DNA from 3 places in the Vibrio atlanticus genome. Region 1 is predicted to be linked to each of the others. Evidence: predicted binding sites of a transcription regulator. Region 1 holds the regulator's gene; each other region holds the start of a gene.
What was found. Region 1 encodes CRP, which controls carbon source genes, mostly activating them, when cyclic AMP is high. Its sites were predicted from a motif close to TGTGANNNNNNTCACA; they were not measured.

Region 1 (3,288 bases):
ATATGATGGACGTGAAGGCAGCTTGGGTTGAAGGGGATAGTTTCCATCGCTTCACTCGACCAGAGATGGATGTCGAGATCCGTAAGGCGCGCGAGCAAGGTAAGCACATCAGCTACTTTGGTCCACAAGCTAACGATTTTGGTGCATTAGAAGATTTCTTCCGTCAATACGGCAATGAAGGCACGGGAAAAGTCCGTAGCTATCTGCATACCTTCGATGAAGCCGTGCCTTACAATCAAATGCCCGGCACCTTTACGCCATGGCAAGAGATCCCTGAAAACTCGGATGTGATGTTCTACGAAGGTCTTCACGGTGGCGTAGTCGATGGTGACATCAATGTTTCTCAACACGTCGATCTGCTTATCGGCATGGTACCTATCGTAAACTTGGAGTGGATCCAGAAATTCGTTCGTGACACACGCGATCGTGGTCACTCTCGCGAAGCGGTGATGGATTCTATTGTTCGCTCAATGGATGATTACCTTAACTACATTACCCCGCAGTTTTCGCGAACTCATATCAACTTTCAGCGTGTCCCTACCGTAGATACATCAAATCCACTGAATGCAAAAGGGATCCCAAGTTTAGACGAAAGCTTCGTGGTTATACGTTTGCGCGGCATCAAAAACGTCGATTTTCCTTACTTGTTGGCTATGATTGATGGCTCATTTATGTCACGTCATAACACACTTGTGGTGCCAGGAGGCAAGATGAGTTTTGCTATGGAGCTCATTGTAAGGCCGATCCTGCAACAACTTATAGAAACCGGTAAAATAGGCTAACAAAACAACATTCTGGTTGATTACTTTTCATACCGTGATCATGTGCACAATTTTGCGTAAAAAATCGTAGCTTGGTCACGATTAAAATCAAGAAATAGTACCTGAAAAAGGATACTATTCTTAAACGAAACACAAGATAGCTTGCAGCACTCAACGAGTGCTCTTATCCTAGCTACGTCAATTCAGGCTTAGCTAAAATATGGAAAGCGGCAAGCATACCCTGCAGAGGAAGTAAGATATTATGGTTCTAGGTAAACCCCAAACCGATCCAACATTAGAGTGGTTCCTTTCACACTGTCATATTCATAAGTACCCTTCAAAAAGTACTTTGATTCATGCTGGTGAAAAGGCAGAAACCTTGTACTACATTGTTAAAGGTTCTGTGGCAGTTCTTATCAAAGACGAAGAAGGTAAGGAAATGATTCTTTCTTACCTAAACCAAGGCGACTTCATCGGTGAGCTTGGCTTGTTCGAAGAAGACCAAGAGCGTACTGCATGGGTTCGTGCAAAATCTCCTTGTGAAGTGGCTGAGATTTCTTTCAAGAAATTCCGTCAACTTATCCAAGTGAACCCAGATATTCTAATGCGTCTTTCATCGCAAATGGCAAACCGTCTACAAGTAACTAGCCAAAAGGTTGGTGACTTAGCGTTCCTTGACGTAACAGGTCGTATCGCTCAAACGCTACTAAACCTAGCAAAACAGCCAGATGCAATGACTCACCCTGACGGCATGCAAATCAAGATCACTCGTCAAGAGATTGGCCAGATTGTTGGTTGTTCTCGTGAGACCGTAGGTCGTATCTTGAAGATGCTAGAAGAGCAGAACCTAATTTCTGCACACGGTAAGACTATCGTGGTATACGGCACTCGTTAATCTCGATTAACTGAGCCAAAAATTTGAAAGCCACCAAATGCGAATTTGGTGGCTTTTTTGTTTTCTAAATATCTAGAGAACAGATGCGGGAAGCAAAGTTAGAAATCGGACTTCACTATTCTAAAGTATCTCGAAGCGAAGCGTACCCGCACCTCTAGGGCAAAGCCCGTGCTCGTATCTTTCTTTAACCGTTGGTGCTTTCAAAGATCTTGTCAGCTGATGCCGCGACAAATCCGGTATAAAGCTCACCATTGGCAATCGCATAACGCTTAGCGAACTCATAGAAGCCGCCAGGAATCATCTCATTGCCTTCAACAAATGAAACTGGGACTTTATCTGCCATTGTTGATGATTGCTCTAATAAGACCTCTGGAGAGCCTTTCACCTCGCCGCCAGATACATTGATAGTGAATCCCGACTCATTCAGATAGTCATTCACGGCCTGCACTTCATCGAACTTATTTAACTGGTTCACACTCACCGTAAAGTGGTTTGCACCGTAACCATGAGCGGCTAGCCAAGAAGCGTACTCACTCTCTTTTGCTAGCACTTGGAAATCTGCGAAGCTCAAATCCCAAAGACGACCACCAAACAAGAATTCATGACCTTGCAGTTTGCTAGCATCCACTTGCTCAACCAACTTAGCAACGATCTGTTGCAGGTCACTTGAACACTCTTCGACCTTCAACTCACTAATGAACACTTTTGGTTGGTTTGGATCTGGGTGCTCGTAGTGCTTAGCCACTAGCTTCTTGCTCTCAAATAAGTAATCGCCACACGCCTTGTAACCTAACTCAAGGAAAGGTTTAGCCAGTGTTTCAATACCTAGCGGTGCAACATTGAAAGTACGCAGTGCAATGTGATCGTTAATCAGGGCTTCGTCTTCTTTCAGCAAGTGATGTACTTTCTCAGCCGATGGACAAAGCCTGTGAATGTAATCGTCCCATAGTGATTTAAAGAGTAGATCGGGCGTCATGGTGACTCCTTGTCAGAGGTTCTAGCAAGCTAGTAATTTGGATTAGAAAGGGAGAGGCTGGACATAGAGTCAGCAGCCATCAGCCTGTGACATACTTGTTCTATTATTATCTACCGCCCAATCGAGGTGTCGGACGTGGGTGAAAAGAGGAAGCGATAACACCGCTTCCTTATTACACAATCAATCAATGAATCTGTTACTCATGAACCTAGAGCTCATAAGCTTATGATTCATCAAGTTAAAGCTTAAGAACCAAAACTACAGCTCAATACCTGGGCTAAACGTAGCTGGCAGTTGAGTTTCACCACCTTCCATTGACGCCATTGGGTAAGCACAGTAGTCAGCCGCGTAGTAAGCACTTGGGCGTAGGTTGCCTGAAGCACCCGGGCCACCAAATGGTGCATCACCACTTGCGCCTGTTAGCTGGCGGTTACGGTTAACAATACCCGCACGGATATGGTCAACGAAGTATTCCCACTCCGAATCGTCGGTTGAAACTAGGCCAGCAGACAAACCAAAGCGCGTGTCATTAGCCAGTTCAACTGCTTGCTCTAGCGATTGGTAGCGAACCACTTGCAGCAATGGGCCGAAGTACTCTTCATCTGGCAACTCAGCAATGTTGGTTGCATCGATAATACCCGGAGAAACAAACGCCG
Region 2 (3,288 bases), 1.5 Mb from region 1:
AATCGTTTCGCCTTACGGGCAAACATTAGGTGACAGGCAAGATTCTCATACAGTTGGTTGATCCCGCCACATCCATAATGTCGCCTTGAGTGACGATAACGAGATCGCCAAATTTAAGATGCTCTTGCTCTTTTAGGCAGGTGAGCGTAGATAGGGCAATGTCAAAACTGTCTTTGGCTTCTGTCTCGAAGTAGATAGGTGTTACACCTCGGTACAAGGTACAGCGATTAAGTGTTCCTTCGTTACGAGATAGTGCGTAGATAGGCATATCTGCACTTAGACGAGACATCATCAGTGCAGTACGGCCTGATTCAGTGAGAGTGACTACGCCTTTAATGCCTTCCATATGGTTTGCCGAGTAGATAGTCGCCATCGAAACGGTTTCTTCGGCGGTCACAAACGTGCGGTCAATTCGGTAATTGGATTGGTTGTTAATCCCCGCCATTTTCTCAGCACCAATACACACTTCAGCCATCGATTTTACGGTTTCGACCGGGTAATCACCTGCAGCTGTTTCACCTGAAAGCATGACCGCATCTGTTCCATCAAGTACCGCATTGGCAACGTCCATGACTTCGGCACGGGTTGGCATTGGCGCTGAAATCATCGATTCCATCATTTGGGTTGCGGTGATCACCGTTCGGTTAAGCGCTCTAGCACGGCGTATAAGCTGCTTTTGTACTCCGACCAATTCAGGATCGCCAATTTCGACTCCGAGGTCACCACGAGCCACCATGACCACATCTGAGGCCATTATGATGTCATCCATGTTCTCAACAGTGGCTACCGTCTCTGCTCGCTCTACTTTTGCTACAAGGTGAGCTTCTAAACCTGCTTCACGTGCGAGTTGACGAGCGTAGTGCATGTCTTCGCCGTTGCGTGGGAAAGACACCGCGAGGTAATCCACTTTGATTTGTGCGGCGGTGACGATGTCGCGCTTGTCTTTTTCTGTCAGCGCTTCTGCGGACAGGCCGCCGCCTTTCTTGTTTATGCCTTTATTATTCGAGAGAGGGCCGCCAATGATGACTTCGGTATGAACGCGACAACCTTCCACTTCGGTTACTTTTAGCTGTACACGACCATCGTCTAGCAGCAGGATGTCGTTAGCTGAAACGTCGTTAGGTAATTCTTTATAATCAAGGCCGACCGCTTGTTGGTTGCCTTCGCCTAAACCAAGGCTACTGTCGAGAGTAAATTGGTCACCAACGGCAAGTTGGATTTTGCCATCTTTGAATGTTGACACTCGAATCTTGGGACCTTGTAAGTCACCGAGAATAGCGATCTGAGTACCAAGTTTTTTGGCTATTGCTCGGACATTTTCTGCACGTTGTATATGGTCGTCGCTAGTGCCGTGAGAGAAGTTCATACGGACGACATTGGCACCGGCCTTGATGATCTCTTCAAGCACGTTACCTTTATCAGTAGAAGGGCCTAGCGTTGTGACGATTTTCGTTTTTCTTAATTCGGCTGTCATGAATACTCCTAGAGTGAGGCCAAGTAATCTTTTAAAAGACTAGGGCGTGTTGATCTTTCGAGCTGATTTTTGCAGCGAGTTGCTGGGTATTTATACAAGGCAGAGGCTTTGATGTGTAGCTAGCCTACATGAGAAGCCGATAACGTAGTAGAAATGACCAGCAAACGCTGCCCGAAGGGTTCGAGCTGGGCGCCCCCGCAAAAAGCGTTTTACTCTTTGTTGAGGGAGATTTGCTTAGAATGACTAGGCTACTTCTCCCTCGCCGCGATTAAAACGCTTTTATCTCGAACAAAGTTTAACCACGAAAGGTCAACGCGCCTTAATTAAGTATATGCATTAATTGATTATTTATTGGGAGCTAGAAGGATATTTCTTTATTTGTATCCAATTATTGTATTCAGGACTCAATAACGATGTTTCATTAAGAAAATTAAGTCTCAATTTATCGATGTCGGTACTAATTTTTCTCGAACTATTTGACTCGATACACAAAGATTCATGTATATACGTGATACTGGTCACGGCGATATACCAAGTGACTTCACAATTACTTCGCAAAGTAAAAAAATTACCGCGTTGATGATTTCTGGAGCGTAAAATGTACATGGCTCAACCGGGCCATATTGATCATATCAAACAGGTCAATGCTGGTCGTGTATATAAACTAATTGACCTTAAAGGTCCTATTTCTCGTATCGATCTGTCCAAGCAAAGTGAGTTGGCTCCGGCGAGTATTACTAAAATTACCCGTGAACTCATTGAAGCTCACCTTATTCACGAAACGACGGTTCAAGAAGCCACGACTCGTGGGCGCCCTGCTGTCGGTCTGCAAACCAATAACGAAGGTTGGCAGTTTCTGTCGATGCGTCTTGGTCGTGGGTATCTCACTATCGCGCTCCATGAGTTGGGCGGCGATGTACTTATCGATACTAAGATTGATATTCATGAACGTGACCAAGACGATGTACTTGCGCGTCTTCTGCATGAAATTGATGAGTTTTTTCAAACTTATGCAGAGCAACTCGATAGGGTAACAAGTATTGCGGTTACGCTACCGGGGCTTGTGAATTCTGAGCAGGGAATTGTGTTGCAGATGCCACACTACAACGTTAAAAACTTAGCGTTGGGTCCTGAGATCTACAAAGAAACAGGTCTACCTGTCTTTATTGCCAATGATACCCGAGCGTGGGCATTAGCAGAGAAGCTGTTTGGTCACTCTCAAGATAACGATAATTCCGTTTTGATCTCGATTCACCACGGTGTAGGCGCAGGGATCATTCTCGACGGCCGAGTATTGCAAGGTCGCCACGGTAACATCGGTGAGCTGGGTCATATTCAGATCGATAAACAAGGCAAGCTTTGTCATTGTGGTAATCATGGCTGTTTAGAAACGGTTGCGAGTTCACAGGCTCTCCGTGAGCAAGTCAAAGAACGGTTGGCTAATGGTGAAGCATCATCACTAACGGCGTTTGAAGATGTCACAATTGAACAGATCTGCGCTGCTGCTGCTGATGGTGATCCACTGGCTGTTGAAGTGATAGAACAGTTAGGTCGTTACTTAGGTGCCGCGATAGCGATTGTGATCAACCTTTTCAATCCTGAGAAAATCTTGATAGGTGGTGTTATCAATCAGGCTAAAAGCGTGTTGTATCCTGCGATTCAAAAGTGTATCGAAGAGCAGAGTTTATCGGTTTACCATCAAGATTTAGAGCTGGTGGAATCTCGATTCTATAAACAAGCCACCATGCCAGGTGCTGCGCTTGTTAAACAAGCTTTATATGATGGCCAATTGTTAATGAAAGTGATTGAAGGCT
Region 3 (3,288 bases), 1.2 Mb from region 1:
CCGCATTCACGGCATGTTGTTTTTTGCCGTTATCAAAATAGGCTTGCTGGTTTTGAGAAGCGGTCAGAATGGTTTGAATTTGACTCGCCGTCGCCTCAGCCATTGCCTTGTGATATTCGTCTTTCGGTAATGGCTTGTCTTCAGCAGCTTGTAGCCAAAAAGTCAGTGCGTGTTGAGTTTCTCCCTTCATCACCCATTGGCGCTTATCAGCCGATGGACTGGCAGCAACAGGCAGGAATGGAATATCTTGATCGTAGATAAACGGACTGTCCGAATTCATAAACACTTGGTTTACTGCACTGACCATATCGGCACTTGAACGCCAGTTAGTACCCAAAGTGTAGTGAGCACTAACTTGGTTTCTCGCCTTGATATAGGTAAAGATATCTGCGCCACGGAAGCCATAAATAGCCTGCTTAGGGTCACCGATCATAAACAAGCCACATTGCGGGTTATCGAGATAGATTCGGCTAAAAATACTGTATTGCAGCGGATCGGTATCTTGGAATTCATCGATCATCGCAACCGGGTAGAGTGTGCGAATTCTTTCCACCAGCAATGATTGCTCATCCACATCAATCGACGCAGATAACTGAGTCAGCAAGTCATCAAATGATAACCACTGCTTCTGCTGCTTGGCTTTGGCTAGCATGGTTCGACAGTGGGTGATCGCATGTGCCAATAACGGAGCTTTCAGATCTGCAGGAGAGTCTAAGAACTCCTCAATCGCTTCGAAAACGGCGTGCTGAGGTGCAGTGCCTTTCGGTGTTTTTTCAATTAACGTGGCTTGTGAGAACTTCTCTAGTTTATCTGGAAACTGGTAATCATGAGTGTCGCTCTGCGCCCATGCCGTGACCGCTTCTAACCAAGTCGGTAAAGACTTCTTGGTGTAGCTACGCTTGTTCACATCTGAACCTGAAATCAAAGCCAAAAAGTCCGCTTCGGATTCGCACCACAACGCCTTAAGTTGCTTCACTTTATCTAGGTTTTGATTGTGCAGAGTTTGCAGGTCGCCCGACATTGCTTCGACGGTTAGCTTTAGTGGAGAACCCGTCAGATAACGATTTACGTCAGCCAATAGAGAAGCGGGAGAACCCCAGATATTACGAACCTCACCTGCTAATTGAATTGGCAATGGGTAGAACTGTTTACGCCAATAGTCGGCAACCACTTGTGCTTTTAGGTGGCTTTCATCGGTCACAAATTCATTATCAAAGCGGCTTCCAGACTCGAAGGCATTTTGAGTCAACATTCGCTGACAGAAACCGTGAATGGTGTAGACCGCTGCTTCATCCATTTGTCTTTCAGCGTTAAGCAGAGTTTTAGCTGCGCCAGCATGATCATCGATGGCTTGTAACAAAGGCGCAATCACTGGGTCGTCACTTTGCCCACGTGCAAACGCAATCCGTGCATCATGGATTCGAGCACGGATACGATCTCGCAGCTCAGCGGTAGCCGCTTCGGTAAAGGTCACCACTAGAATTTGGTCTACAGTTAGTGGCTCATGGTGTCGAGTGGCTTCCGTCAGATCACCTTGCGGCGCAGCAGTGCCGTGCCCCAGCAGTAAGCGCAAATACAAGCCAGCAATAGTAAATGTTTTACCCGTACCCGCCGATGCTTCAATTAAACGCGCGCCATGAAGTGGAAACGTCATGGTATCGAGTGTTTTTGGAGCGATTACCTGAACACTGCTTGTGGTCGTCATGCCTTACTGCCTTTTGATAGATGAGTCTGTTAAAAATGTGACTATTGCTATAAATGTGACCTAGCGTGGAAAACGTCATTCAATTTACGTCCTACGCTAATTTGTTAATAGTTAGTGCGATCTCTCTCACGGATCAATTCAGATCGCCTCGCTACTATGCGCCCACGAGTTCAGGAGCGCGATTCGAGTTTTATACTCATTGCCTACTTTGAACCACAGAATAATGGTCCCTCTGACCTGTGGCCGTACAGCGAACGCCCTACACTAATAATGATTTACTGGCGGCCACTTTATTTCCTGTACCTTGCTTCCCTTCACTTCGATTCCCTTCACCTTGAAAGCAAGCATCCCAAATGCTGACCAGCGACTCTCGTTCGTTTTTCATTAATTTCGCGCGCACGCTATTGATCTTGCCGATCACAGCCACTTACTCCTGATCTTCCAGATCGGCAGCTGCCAACCTTGCCGCCTGTAACACAAGCGTTGAATACATCCGTGACTCAGCAGCCAACTCATCGTCCCATTTAGACCAAATACGTGAGATGTAAGTATCTCTCCCCTCACCCGTAAAGGCGAAGCTGTCATTAAAGGTATCGGCCATTTTCTTGAGCGACTTTTCTTCGTCATCGACCCACTTACCACGACTAAAGCCCGCTTCAACACCAGCCAATGCGGTTTTCGGGAAATAAGGCAATGGTGCAGTCATGCCTTGATAAAACAGTCGGACTAATTCAGCCAGCAAACTCTTCGCCTGCTGCGCATCGCCGATAGGTTGTAGCGTTTGATGAACCACGCCCTCTTTTCTGTCGTAGCCAATAATATGGGTCGTCTTTCCGTGTCCCATCACTGCACAACATAGATGATCAACCCACGCTGCCAAATAATCTTGAGAGCGTATTTTGCCGCTACGGAAACGAACTAGACCTGATTGATAGTTTTGAGTTAACCAACCCATCAAGCGAACAGGCTTACCTTCGCCTAACACATCAAATTCGATATTCACTTCGAGATCTTGTTGCGGTGATCCGCTCACAAATCGAATCTCTTTGGCTAAGTCTTCTGCTTGAACGCGGTTGGTTTCAAATTCGATATCACCAAAAGCGCCAACAGGTAATCGACCTTGTGCTTTTTGCTCAGAGACAAACAGTCGCACCGCTTCATCCGCCCCTTCAGGGTGATCCAGCAACACTTGTAGCAACGCATCTTTGAGCTGGAAGCTCTCTAAACCATTAAGTACAAATGGCTCATCGTCTTCCATCACAGGAAGTGGCGGCTCAAATACCACTTTTAGGCGGCGATTAAAGAAGTACTGCACTGGCAAACGCCAAAAACGCTGTAACTCAACCAAGTCGAGTTCTAACGGGTACGTCGCCCCCAACAAATAATCATCCAATGCACGATTGAATTCACCACTGCGTTCACCGGAACGGTTAGCCGCAGGAAGCCACTCTTTGGCGTAACTCAGCACATGGCTCGCATCACCTTGAGTAAACGCAGCAGGGCTAAACGGTGTCATGGTGTGTTCAAAACTGATCGCTTGAGTCAGGTTGATACCAGAATCATCGCTTGGCAACGCTTGGTCT

Region 2: mlc (sugar metabolism global transcriptional regulator Mlc) is a predicted target of CRP. The motif match lies at 1,982-1,997, and genes of this name have one in related genera.
Region 3: recB (exodeoxyribonuclease V subunit beta) is a predicted target of CRP. The motif match lies at 1,821-1,836, and genes of this name have one in related genera.

Annotation. Positions count from the first base shown of each region.
Region 1 is NZ_AP025460.1:3,118,826-3,122,113, forward strand. It holds gene OCV30_RS14115 (phosphoribulokinase) at 1-782, shown strand, start outside; gene crp (cAMP-activated global transcriptional regulator CRP) at 1,024-1,656, shown strand; gene OCV30_RS14125 (DUF1338 domain-containing protein) at 1,841-2,632, opposite strand; gene astD (succinylglutamate-semialdehyde dehydrogenase) at 2,891-3,288, opposite strand, start outside.
Region 2 is NZ_AP025460.1:1,187,298-1,190,585, forward strand. It holds gene pyk (pyruvate kinase) at 26-1,474, opposite strand; gene mlc (sugar metabolism global transcriptional regulator Mlc) at 2,073-3,288, shown strand, end outside.
Region 3 is NZ_AP025460.1:807,866-811,153, reverse strand. It holds gene recB (exodeoxyribonuclease V subunit beta) at 1-1,705, opposite strand, end outside; gene OCV30_RS03680 (hypothetical protein) at 1,965-2,126, opposite strand; gene recC (exodeoxyribonuclease V subunit gamma) at 2,133-3,288, opposite strand, start outside.